Regions from separate parts of the Mesobacillus thioparans genome, predicted to be linked through region 1. Evidence: riboswitches for the same ligand, from Rfam matches in the RefSeq annotation. Region 1 holds a riboswitch; each other region holds the start of a gene.
What was found. Region 1 has a riboswitch for cyclic di-AMP ahead of ACNAZ4_RS11335 (TrkH family potassium uptake protein). Riboswitches for the same ligand answer to the same signal wherever they lie in the genome.

Region 1 (3,260 bases):
AATGACGGTCTCAAAATTCCTGATGCCAACAGCCCTCAATGTCTGCTCATCAGTCGAATCCCCGATTACTGCATGTGTTACAAACTCTTTATAGTCTTCGATATGCTGCTCACTTTTATCAATCGCCAGTACTTCGTGTCCTTCATGATAAAGGGTGGTGGCAACACTTGATCCGAAGCGCCCCATCCCGATTACTGCATATTGCTTTGCCATAATTATTATCCTCCTACCCAATCATCACTTTTCCAGCTGGATGCCGATAATGAGTTTCTTTTCTTTTTCTTGCCACTGCAAACGCAAGTGTCAATGGACCAACCCGGCCCGCAAACATCGTTATAAGAATCAGGATTTTTCCATATGATGACAGTTCAGGCGTCAAGCCCATCGATAGGCCGACAGTTGAAAAGGCCGATACAGCCTCAAAAAAGAGCATCAAAAAGTCTTTCCCTGGTTCCGTAATCGTCAAAACCATTGTAATCGAACCTACTAAAAATAGCGCAATCAGCGTAACCGTCAGTGCTTTCGAAATAATGCTGTAGTCCACTCGTCTGCCAAAAAAGGTGACATCTTCGCGGCCGCGAATCTGCGACTTGACTGCGCCTAACAGGATGGCGAAGGTAGTAGTCTTGATGCCTCCGCCGGTGGAACCTGGCGATGCACCTATGAACATCAGGAAAATGATCAAAAATAAGGTGGACTGTTTAAGGTCCGGGATATTCAGGGTGTTGGACCCTGCTGTTCTTGGTGTTACGGCCTGGTATAGCGCCCCGAACATTTTACCAGTCATCGACATAGGCTTCAAGGTCGATGGGTTCTTGTATTCAAGAATGAAAATCATCAGCGCGCCTGCGAACACAAGGATACCGGATACGCTGAGGACGATTTTCGAATGCAGCGATAGCCTTCTAGTCCTTCGATATTCATACAGCTCGTTCATGACAATGAAGCCGATGCCGCCAAAGCTGATCAAAGTGATCATCGTGATATTGACGATTGGGTCTGAAGTATATGCGGTAAGCCCTTTGTATCCACCCATTATATCAAATCCGGCATTATTGAAGTTCGAAATCGCGTGAAAAAACCCATAGTAAATGGCTTTTCCTGCAGCCATATTCTGTGAAAATCGCATCGATAGAATGACTCCGCCTGCAATCTCGATTACCGCTGTAAAAAGGAAAATCCGTTTGACAAGCCTGACAATCCCTTCGACCGTCTCGTTATTCAATGACTCCTGGATAATCAGCCTTTCTTTGAACGAAATTCTTTTTCCTAAAATAAATGCAAGCAGTGTGGCAAAGCTCATGAAACCAAGCCCGCCAATCTGGATCATCGACAGGATGATCATTTCCCCAAACTTGGTGAAGGTATCACCTGTGTCGACGACAACAAGGCCTGTTACACAAGTTGCGGATGTTGCCGTAAACAAGGCATCCAATAACGGGAGGCCTCTGCCATCAACTGTGGCGGATGGCAAGGTAAGCAACAATGTCCCCAACAGAATAATCAAGCCGAACCCGAAGACAAGCACTTTTGGCGGGTCCAGACTGAATAACAATTTACTGCGCATGGCCCTTCCCTCTTTCCTTAGTATGAGGAATTATGCGTCTAATATTTCTTGCAGGGACTAATGCTTGATTGGCTCCTGATATAATTGGAGCATCTATAATCATGCAAAACAAAAAAGCCCCCAGAGGCTAAAAGATATCAGCCTTGTGGACTTTTGGATCATCGTCACACAAGCTTCATCTTCCTCTTCTGCAACGCTTGCGAAGTTAGCTGTCGGATTAGGGCTCAGAATAGCCCCGCCTTAAGAATAAGGCTTCACCCCAAGTGGACGTATCCACAAAATTGGTTCCCCCGCTCCTGCCGGATTTAGCGATTTAGAAATATGAAACTCATTCTGTTTTAGGTTCCAGAAATATGAAACTGTTGTAATCATACTCCTCCGCATTTCGGTTGTAAACATGAAAAGGAAGGCAAAAATGACGTATTCCATTCATTTTTTTCCAATAATGACAAAATATCAATGAGTTTCTCACTGAATCGCTGTTTTTCTTTGTTTTACACTCCCGTTAAGTCAGTAACCAATCTGTCCGCCCTTGGGACGCGGTTTATAGTCGGGGAATTAAAGGTAAATAATAGGGTTATCAAAACTGTTTGGAGGTGGTTTCGGATGAAAGCGATGATTATATTGAATCCTTCTTCAGGAAAAGAAAAAGCGAATGATTATGCAGAAAAAATAGAAGAAACCTTGCGAAGCAAATATGAGGAAATAGAGATCAGAAAAACGGAAAAAGAGGGCGATGCCGCTGCATTTGCGACCGAAGCCTGCGTTGGTATGTATGATGCAGTCATAGCTATGGGCGGCGACGGAACAATCAATGAAGCCATCAACGGACTAGCCGAACAAGAACACCGGCCTGCTTTTGGGATCATTCCGCTCGGGACAATCAATGATTTTGCCAGGGCGCTCAATATCCCGTTGGACCCTTATAAAGCAATTTCAATTTTGGAGGAACAAAATCCTCGTCCTGTCGATATCGGCAAGGTTAATGAGTCTTATTTTGCTAATGTTCTTGCCGTTGGAGCGATTGCAGAAGCCTCTTATAATGTGAGCGCCGAACAAAAAACCAGGCTCGGTCCACTGGCTTATTTTATGGAAGGAGCTAAGTCCTTCCTGAATGGTGAAGCGATTGAAATCAGTGTAGAACACGAAGGCGGGAAATGGGAAGGAGAAACCTACCTTTTGCTAACAGCCCTGACAAATTCCGTTGGCGGATTTGAGGCACTTGCTCCTGAAGCAGACGTAAATGACGGTGAATTCCATACATTTATCATCAAAAAGCTATCCATCCCAAAAATCGCTACACTCATCCCTTCCCTTTTAAAAGGAGAATTGGAAGAAAGCAAAGAGGTCGAATATATACGTTCATCCTATCTGAATGTAACCTCCGACAAAGCGCATGTGGTGAATATCGACGGAGAAGAAGGAGAACCGCTGCCGTTCAGTGGAAAAGTCCTCCCGGGTCATCTCGATATTTTTGTGCCATCTAATCAAAAAACCTGAACAGGGACTTCACCCTGGCTCAGGTTTCTTTAAGTCTTATTTTACACTTGAATCAAAGTTATAGAAGAACTTCGCTGTGATGGAGCCATCTGCATTTTCCTTGATGCCGGTTACATGGATACCGGAATCAGCAGGTGTAGCACCGTAACCTTTCCAGAAGTAGTAAGATCCTGTGTGTACATTCCCGGAAACA
Region 2 (3,260 bases), on a different contig from region 1:
AAGTCTGAAAATCACTGCTGATAATATTGAAAAATAAAAAATCGCTTAACGTCATTGTTAAGCGATTTTTGTTTATGGTTCATTTAAAGGTCTTGATTATATTGCTGCCTCACCCCGTAAGAACATCTTCCCTTGGATACTTAATTCTTGATTCAGTTGCATTTGCAAGTGAAAAAGCCATTGTCAATGGGCCTAACTTCCCTGCAAACATAACAAAAATAATCACTGCTTTTCCTATCATAGTAAGGGATCCTGTTATTCCCATAGACAATCCTACGGTTCCAAAAGCAGAAATAACCTCAAAAACGACTTGGATGAATGGAGCCTCTTCTGTAATATTTAAAATAAAAATCCCAAAACAAATTAAAAAAAGGGCGATTGTCGATATGGCCAAAGAGCGCAAAACAATCGTAAGGCTGATAGCCCTTTTTCCTAGAACTGTTTCTTCTTTACCCTTCAGAAAAGTAATGACAGAAAATAAAATGACCAAAAACGTTGTTAGTTTTATGCCTCCACCAGTAGAAGCACTACCTGCGCCTATGAACATTAGAATTAAAAACAAGAAAATTGTATCTTCCTGTAAAGCCGATATATCCAGGGAGTTAAATCCAGCAGTTCGCGGTGTTACTGCTTGAAAATAGGAAGCCCATAATTTATCTCCAAGTGAATTCAGACCCCCAAGTGTATTGGGGTTATGGTATTCCAGGACAAAAATAATAAACATGGCCACGAGGTTAATAATGAATGTACCTATAATCATCATTTTGGAGTGGAGGCTCAATTTACCGAAACTCTTTTTCCTCCACATGTCAGCTAAAACCGTAAATCCAATTCCCCCTATGATAAACAGGAAAGTAATCACGATATTGATGATCGGATCACCCACGAATCCCATCAAACTGTCGGACCATAATGCAAAACCGGCATTGTTAAACGCTGAAATTGAATGAAAAAAACTATAATAAAGTCCTTTGGCCCAACCAAATTGAGGCACCCAGCGGATAGCCAGCAGGAACATGGCAATTGTTTCAATCGTTAAGGAAAATATGAACAAATTCCTGACTAACAGGATGACCCCGCCGATGGATGTTTGATTTAATGCCTGCTGCACGACAATTCGCTGTTTAATGCCAATTTTCTTGCCTAATACCATATAAATTAGGATTGCAAAAGACATGATCCCCAATCCTCCCAATTGGATAAGGGAGACAATCACTATTTCACCGAATAGAGTAAAAGTTGATTCGGTATCAACAACAGCCAGACCAGTCACCGTCATGGCTGAGGTAGCTGTGAACAAAGCATTCAGCCAGGTAATGGAGTCTTCCGTTGCAAAAGGCAATTTCAACAAAATGGTTCCTAAGGTTATAAACACAGCAAAGACTAAAACAAGTAACTGGGAAGGATTCAGGTTAATAACGCTTTTTTTCACCTATACCCCTTCTCTCTCGAAACGGTTTATATCCGAGTTGTGGCCCATCACGATCAAAACGTCTCCCATTGAAATGACTTCATCTGCAGGTGGCGAAACAATGATTTCTTGCCCCCTTAGAATGCCAACGATGTTGCATCCATATTTCGCCCTTATATCCAGGTCAGCTAATGACTTATTATGTATTTTTTTCGTAGCCACAATCTCCACCATGCTATACTTTTCCGACAACTCAATATAATCAATGATCTTATCTGAGACAATATGGTTTGCGATCCTTTTGGCCATATCCCGTTCAGGATGGATCACCCGGTCTGCACCCACTTTTTCAAGAACTTTTGCGTGATTATCATTATGTGCTTTAGCCCAAACCGTTGGTACACCCATTTCTTTTAAAATCAGGCATGTCAAAACGCTTGATTCAATATTTCCACCGAAAGAAACAAATACATGATCGATATTTTTAATCCCAACTTGTTTAAGACCTTCTTGATCAATACCGTTGAATTGTACGGCATGGGTTACATACTGTGCGTACTGATCGACTTTATCTTGATCAATGTCAATTGCTAAAACCTCAGCACCTAATTCATAGAACTCTTTTACAAGACTACCTCCAAAACGGCCTAAGCCCAAAACAGCGTATTGCTTTTTCATGTCAATTGCACATCCCTTCAACTTTAAAAAGACCATTCTTAATTAAGAATGGCCAATGGCGTTCATCAACCCTTCTCTCTAATGGACCTGCGGAGTTAGCTGTCGGATTAGGGACTGAGAGTATCCCTTCTTAGCTTTAAGAAGCTAAGATTCACCCCAAGATAAACAATGTTTATCAGAAATGGTTTCCCCGCTCAAAGATTCGGCAAAAAGGTCTTTATGGAAATAATATATAAAGGTACGCCTTTCATTTTCTTTTGTCAAATATTTATTGAACTTGACGTTTTAGACTGGTTGCCGAACCGGCACTCTTACTAGAATGACTGCTTTGATCTCGTTACTCAGTTAGTCTGTTCCTTCTGATAATCTCTGATTTCTAACAAAGTAGAATGAATATTATTTAATGCCACCAAAATAATGCCTAACATCGCAAAGGTTACGATTTCCTGTGTGATAAAGGAAATAACACCAAGAATAAATAAAAACAGTGTATTTTGCCAATCCTTCACTTTACACAACCACCAATCATAAAAAATATATAAAACTCTAACTTGATGATCAATAATTAAAACTCAAGTTTATCTTTATTCCTTCTCCTGAAAAGTATAAATAATAAAATCAATGAAATGATAAACATAATTGCAAAATACAAACTAAATAAACCAGGAATCACTGATGTCATACTATTTGAGTCTTGTGAAAACACGAAAAGTGAACTACAGCTGAATGCCAGTAAATGGACCAATGCCATAATGATAACCGCTTTTCGTGAATGATTGAGATTCGATTCCTGTAGACCTTTTATCTTTTTAGACAAATGAACGGTAAAAATTAATAAAGCCAGAGCATAAATCATCACCAGTACGTACAAAGGAATCATTGAAGGCGTGAGGTGAAGGTTGAAGATGTGCTCCGCAATCCCCTTTTCATCTAGCCAAAAAGCCAGGTGTGCCACAAATAGAACCATACAGACTCCTAGAAATTTCAATTCACTCATCACTATTTGAAAATACATATTCTTAGTTGACATAGCCACTCACTTTCAATCAATTTTTTCTTTTTCTAACATTCTTATATCAAAAATCAGCAATTGAAATGCTGAAAATGAAACTATTGGTAAAATGAATATAAGGTGATAAGAAATGGTGCTTCCGTAACTTGGGCCTCTACT
Region 3 (3,260 bases), on a different contig from region 1:
TCTTCAAATTGCTATCCAACAATCAATCTTTCTTTTGGATAATGGCACTTCGGCTCCGCTTTCCCACGGTTGAACAAGAAAACGAAGGAAAGGATCCCGATTCTTCCGATGAACATCATGGCTATGATGACGACCTTTCCGACGTAACTTAAATCAGGCGTAATCCCCATTGACAAGCCAGTTGTCCCAAAAGCGGAACTGACCTCGAACATGATCTCCATCATCGAGAACTTTTCTGTTGCATTCAGAATGACCACCGCTGCAAAACAGAGGATGATCGCCAAAAAGCTGACGACCACTGATTTCCGAACGTCTTCTTCATGCAGTTCACGGCCAAATACTTTAATAGAGTTATGCCCTTTTGCAAAGTTGATAATGACCAATAAAATCACAGCGAAAGTGGTCGTCCGTATTCCCCCGCCTACCGAACTTGGCGAAGCTCCAATGAACATCAAAAAGCACAGAAGCAGCAATGTCGGGTCAGAAAAATCACTGACATTCATCGTAGCAAGGCCGCCATTCCTTGTGGATGACGATTGAAACCAGGCAAAGAAGAAGGATTCATGCCAATTGTAATCTTTGAAAAAGTGGTTATACTCAAACAGCAAGATGGCGAATGCACCGAAGAACATCAGCGCAAAAAAGGTCATGGAAGTCACCTTGGTATACAAAGAAAAATGTGCTCGATTGTGTTTTTTGCGATTCAGGAAAAAATCCTTCAACTCCACCAAAACAGGGAATCCGATCGCTCCCAGGGTCAGCAGGATGATATTCACAGTTTGCACGAAGTAATCATGCGCAAATGGAATCATAGAGCTTCCCGTAATATCAAAGCCTGCATTCGTCGTTGCACTTACAGCCGCAAACATTCCCTGAAGGTATGCTTCCTCCCATGTCGAAAAAAACCTTAGAAAATAAGTCCCTAAAATCAACGCTCCCAGTGCCTCGATCATCAGGATGATGGTTAATATCTGCCTCATCAGTTTAACCAGACCCGACATATGGGACTGGTTCTGGTCCGTCATGATCAACTGCCGGTCTTTAAGGCCAATTTTTTTACGCATCACAAGCCAAAAAAATGTACCGAGCGTCATGATCCCGATCCCCCCGAACTGGAGGATGAACATCAGGATGAAAACACCTGTTGTACTGAAGGTATCCGGTGTCGACACGACCGTCAGTCCAGTTACACTTACCGCACTCACTGCAGTAAACAAGACATCTATGAATGTCCAGCTCACCCCCGGCTTCAACGCGATCGGCAAGCTAAGTAACGCAGCTGAGATCAAAACAGCGAAAACATAAAATAAAACAATGATCTGAGCCGGTTTTAAACGATTCTTTTTCAATATATTGACCAAAAATACCCCTTCTTTACATTTCAACTTATGATGGAAGTCCCCATCCCTAAAAATCAAAAAAAGACCATCCCAAATAAAGAATGGCCAATAAGACCCTTCCCTCAACCGTGCTTACGGAGTTAGCTGTCGGATTAGGGATTGAGAGCATCCCCTTTTAGCATCACATGCGCTAAAATTCACCCCAAGATAAAATCGCTTTATCAAAAATGGTTCCCCCGCTCATAGGATTCAGCAAAAAGGTTTTCGTTATTAAAATGAATACATATAAATTACTCCTATATTATATTGGTGTCAATGCCAATTTTACATTTCAGACCAAATAAGCATCTAGGGACGGCTCTTCCAAGGACCCCATCTCCCAAGCACATATAAATACTGCTTTAGTAAATACTAATACTGATAAAACGATAACTGAGGAGGAATCTATAATATGGAACAGAATCAACAAAAGCCGAAAAGTAGCACTGCGACAACTCCCCAATTTGCCGGCACAGATGCCCAGCAGGTAAAACAGCAAATCCAAAAAGATGTAGAGGCTGGCCAGGGGGCAATGACCTCCCGAGAAGCAGGAGCCATGCGGGATTAAAAACCACTTTCATGAACTGCACCGAAATTGTCAGACACAAAACTAACAATGGAGGTGCAGTTCATCACGGTGGTTTTTTCTATGCAATCATTTCGATCTTACGTTCATGCGTTGGCTTCTGAGCCACTTCATTATCGGGCAGGAATATCAACCTTTTTATTGTATTGTTTCACATAGTGGATGCCTTCAATCAGAAGGTATTCCGGCTCGGACTTCGTATCGAATACCATCGTGCGCTTATTAAGGATCCTCCCATCCTCTTGTTTTTCCTCAGTCTGATTGATCGTCGTTTTCAGCTCAGTCTGCTTGTTGCCGCTTTCGATCTTTACTCCATCCAACAATAGATTGCTGTCAGTGGCGAATGTGACTTCTACTCCTCTTTCAGTCACCGATATGTCTTGAATCCACAGCTCATTTCCGCCCAGGCTGAATCGGCCTTCTGCAAGAGGAATCTGTTCATCCAGCTTCTTATAGCCAATGAAATCTTTCACGACCAGTTCAAGCGACTCTAACTTTTCCGGCAGGGCATCGAAACGCAACTCAAACTTGCTGCCACTCATAGAGGTCTCTACCCCGCTGCCGAGTTGATCCATGAATCTTCCATTCGCCATTAACTCAACACCCGTAAAGCCATAGTGGATTCGATCGAATGCCGGGACATCCATCGTCCCCTTGATGACCGTTGTAGTGGGAGTGGCCGTGATCGTCTTGAACGTCAGTGTTCCATTATCGACTGCCACCGTTTTTTTAATAGACTGCTTGATCTGTGTTTGCATCGCTTTGTTCGGTTCATAAGGGAAAGTGATTTGCACTTCCTTATTTTCTGGACCCTGGTCGAAATGCAGGGTCAATTTTCGCGCAAACGGATTAACAGGCTCAAAATGCCCGGTCCCCTTCAGCTCAGTTCCCTCATCATTCAGCTTTGCCACACCGCTCTCCACGTGGGCGTTTGTCAGGAAACCGGTGATTTTCCCTGGAGAGAAAAGGTCACTAAGTGTGTCTTCAAGCCCCTGTGGATTAGACAATGTGTAATACATGACCAATTGATTCTCATCCGTCATGATTCCATCAATCACCAGCTCTGTCCCATCAAATAAAGTCGTCCGCTGGTCAACAACCTGCCCCATCCCTTTTTCATTCAAATCCTTCATAGTTCCACTGATGACATCGTCAAAACCGAACAGCTTTTTTCCATAGTAAGCAAAGGCGTTGTAATTATAGCCCGCGAGCATGAAGAAAATGACCGCAACAGCAGCCAGTTTGAAGTAAGGATAGGTGCGCCTTGGCTTCCGATTTATTTTTTCATCCAGCGC

Region 2: it holds a riboswitch for cyclic di-AMP, as region 1 does, so the genes downstream of both, ACNAZ4_RS06450 (potassium channel family protein) here and ACNAZ4_RS11335 (TrkH family potassium uptake protein) in region 1, are expected to answer to the same signal.
Region 3: it holds a riboswitch for cyclic di-AMP, as region 1 does, so the genes downstream of both, ACNAZ4_RS10005 (TrkH family potassium uptake protein) here and ACNAZ4_RS11335 (TrkH family potassium uptake protein) in region 1, are expected to answer to the same signal.

The regions. Positions count from the first base shown of each region.
Region 1 is NZ_CBCSFH010000006.1:14,131-17,390, forward strand. Features, by position in the region: gene ACNAZ4_RS11330 (potassium channel family protein) at 1-213, opposite strand, end outside; gene ACNAZ4_RS11335 (TrkH family potassium uptake protein) at 227-1,567, opposite strand; cyclic di-AMP (ydaO/yuaA leader) riboswitch at 1,746-1,888, opposite strand; gene ACNAZ4_RS11340 (diacylglycerol/lipid kinase family protein) at 2,174-3,067, shown strand; gene ACNAZ4_RS11345 (M6 family metalloprotease domain-containing protein) at 3,104-3,260, opposite strand, start outside.
Region 2 is NZ_CBCSFH010000002.1:393,271-396,530, forward strand. Features, by position in the region: gene ACNAZ4_RS06445 (TrkH family potassium uptake protein) at 110-1,432, opposite strand; gene ACNAZ4_RS06450 (potassium channel family protein) at 1,433-2,089, opposite strand; cyclic di-AMP (ydaO/yuaA leader) riboswitch at 2,159-2,315, opposite strand; gene ACNAZ4_RS06455 (hypothetical protein) at 2,431-2,598, opposite strand; gene ACNAZ4_RS06460 (hypothetical protein) at 2,655-3,056, opposite strand.
Region 3 is NZ_CBCSFH010000004.1:267,488-270,747, forward strand. Features, by position in the region: gene ACNAZ4_RS10005 (TrkH family potassium uptake protein) at 12-1,361, opposite strand; cyclic di-AMP (ydaO/yuaA leader) riboswitch at 1,455-1,605, opposite strand; gene ACNAZ4_RS10010 (hypothetical protein) at 1,792-1,947, shown strand; gene ACNAZ4_RS10015 (DUF4179 domain-containing protein) at 2,079-3,260, opposite strand, start outside.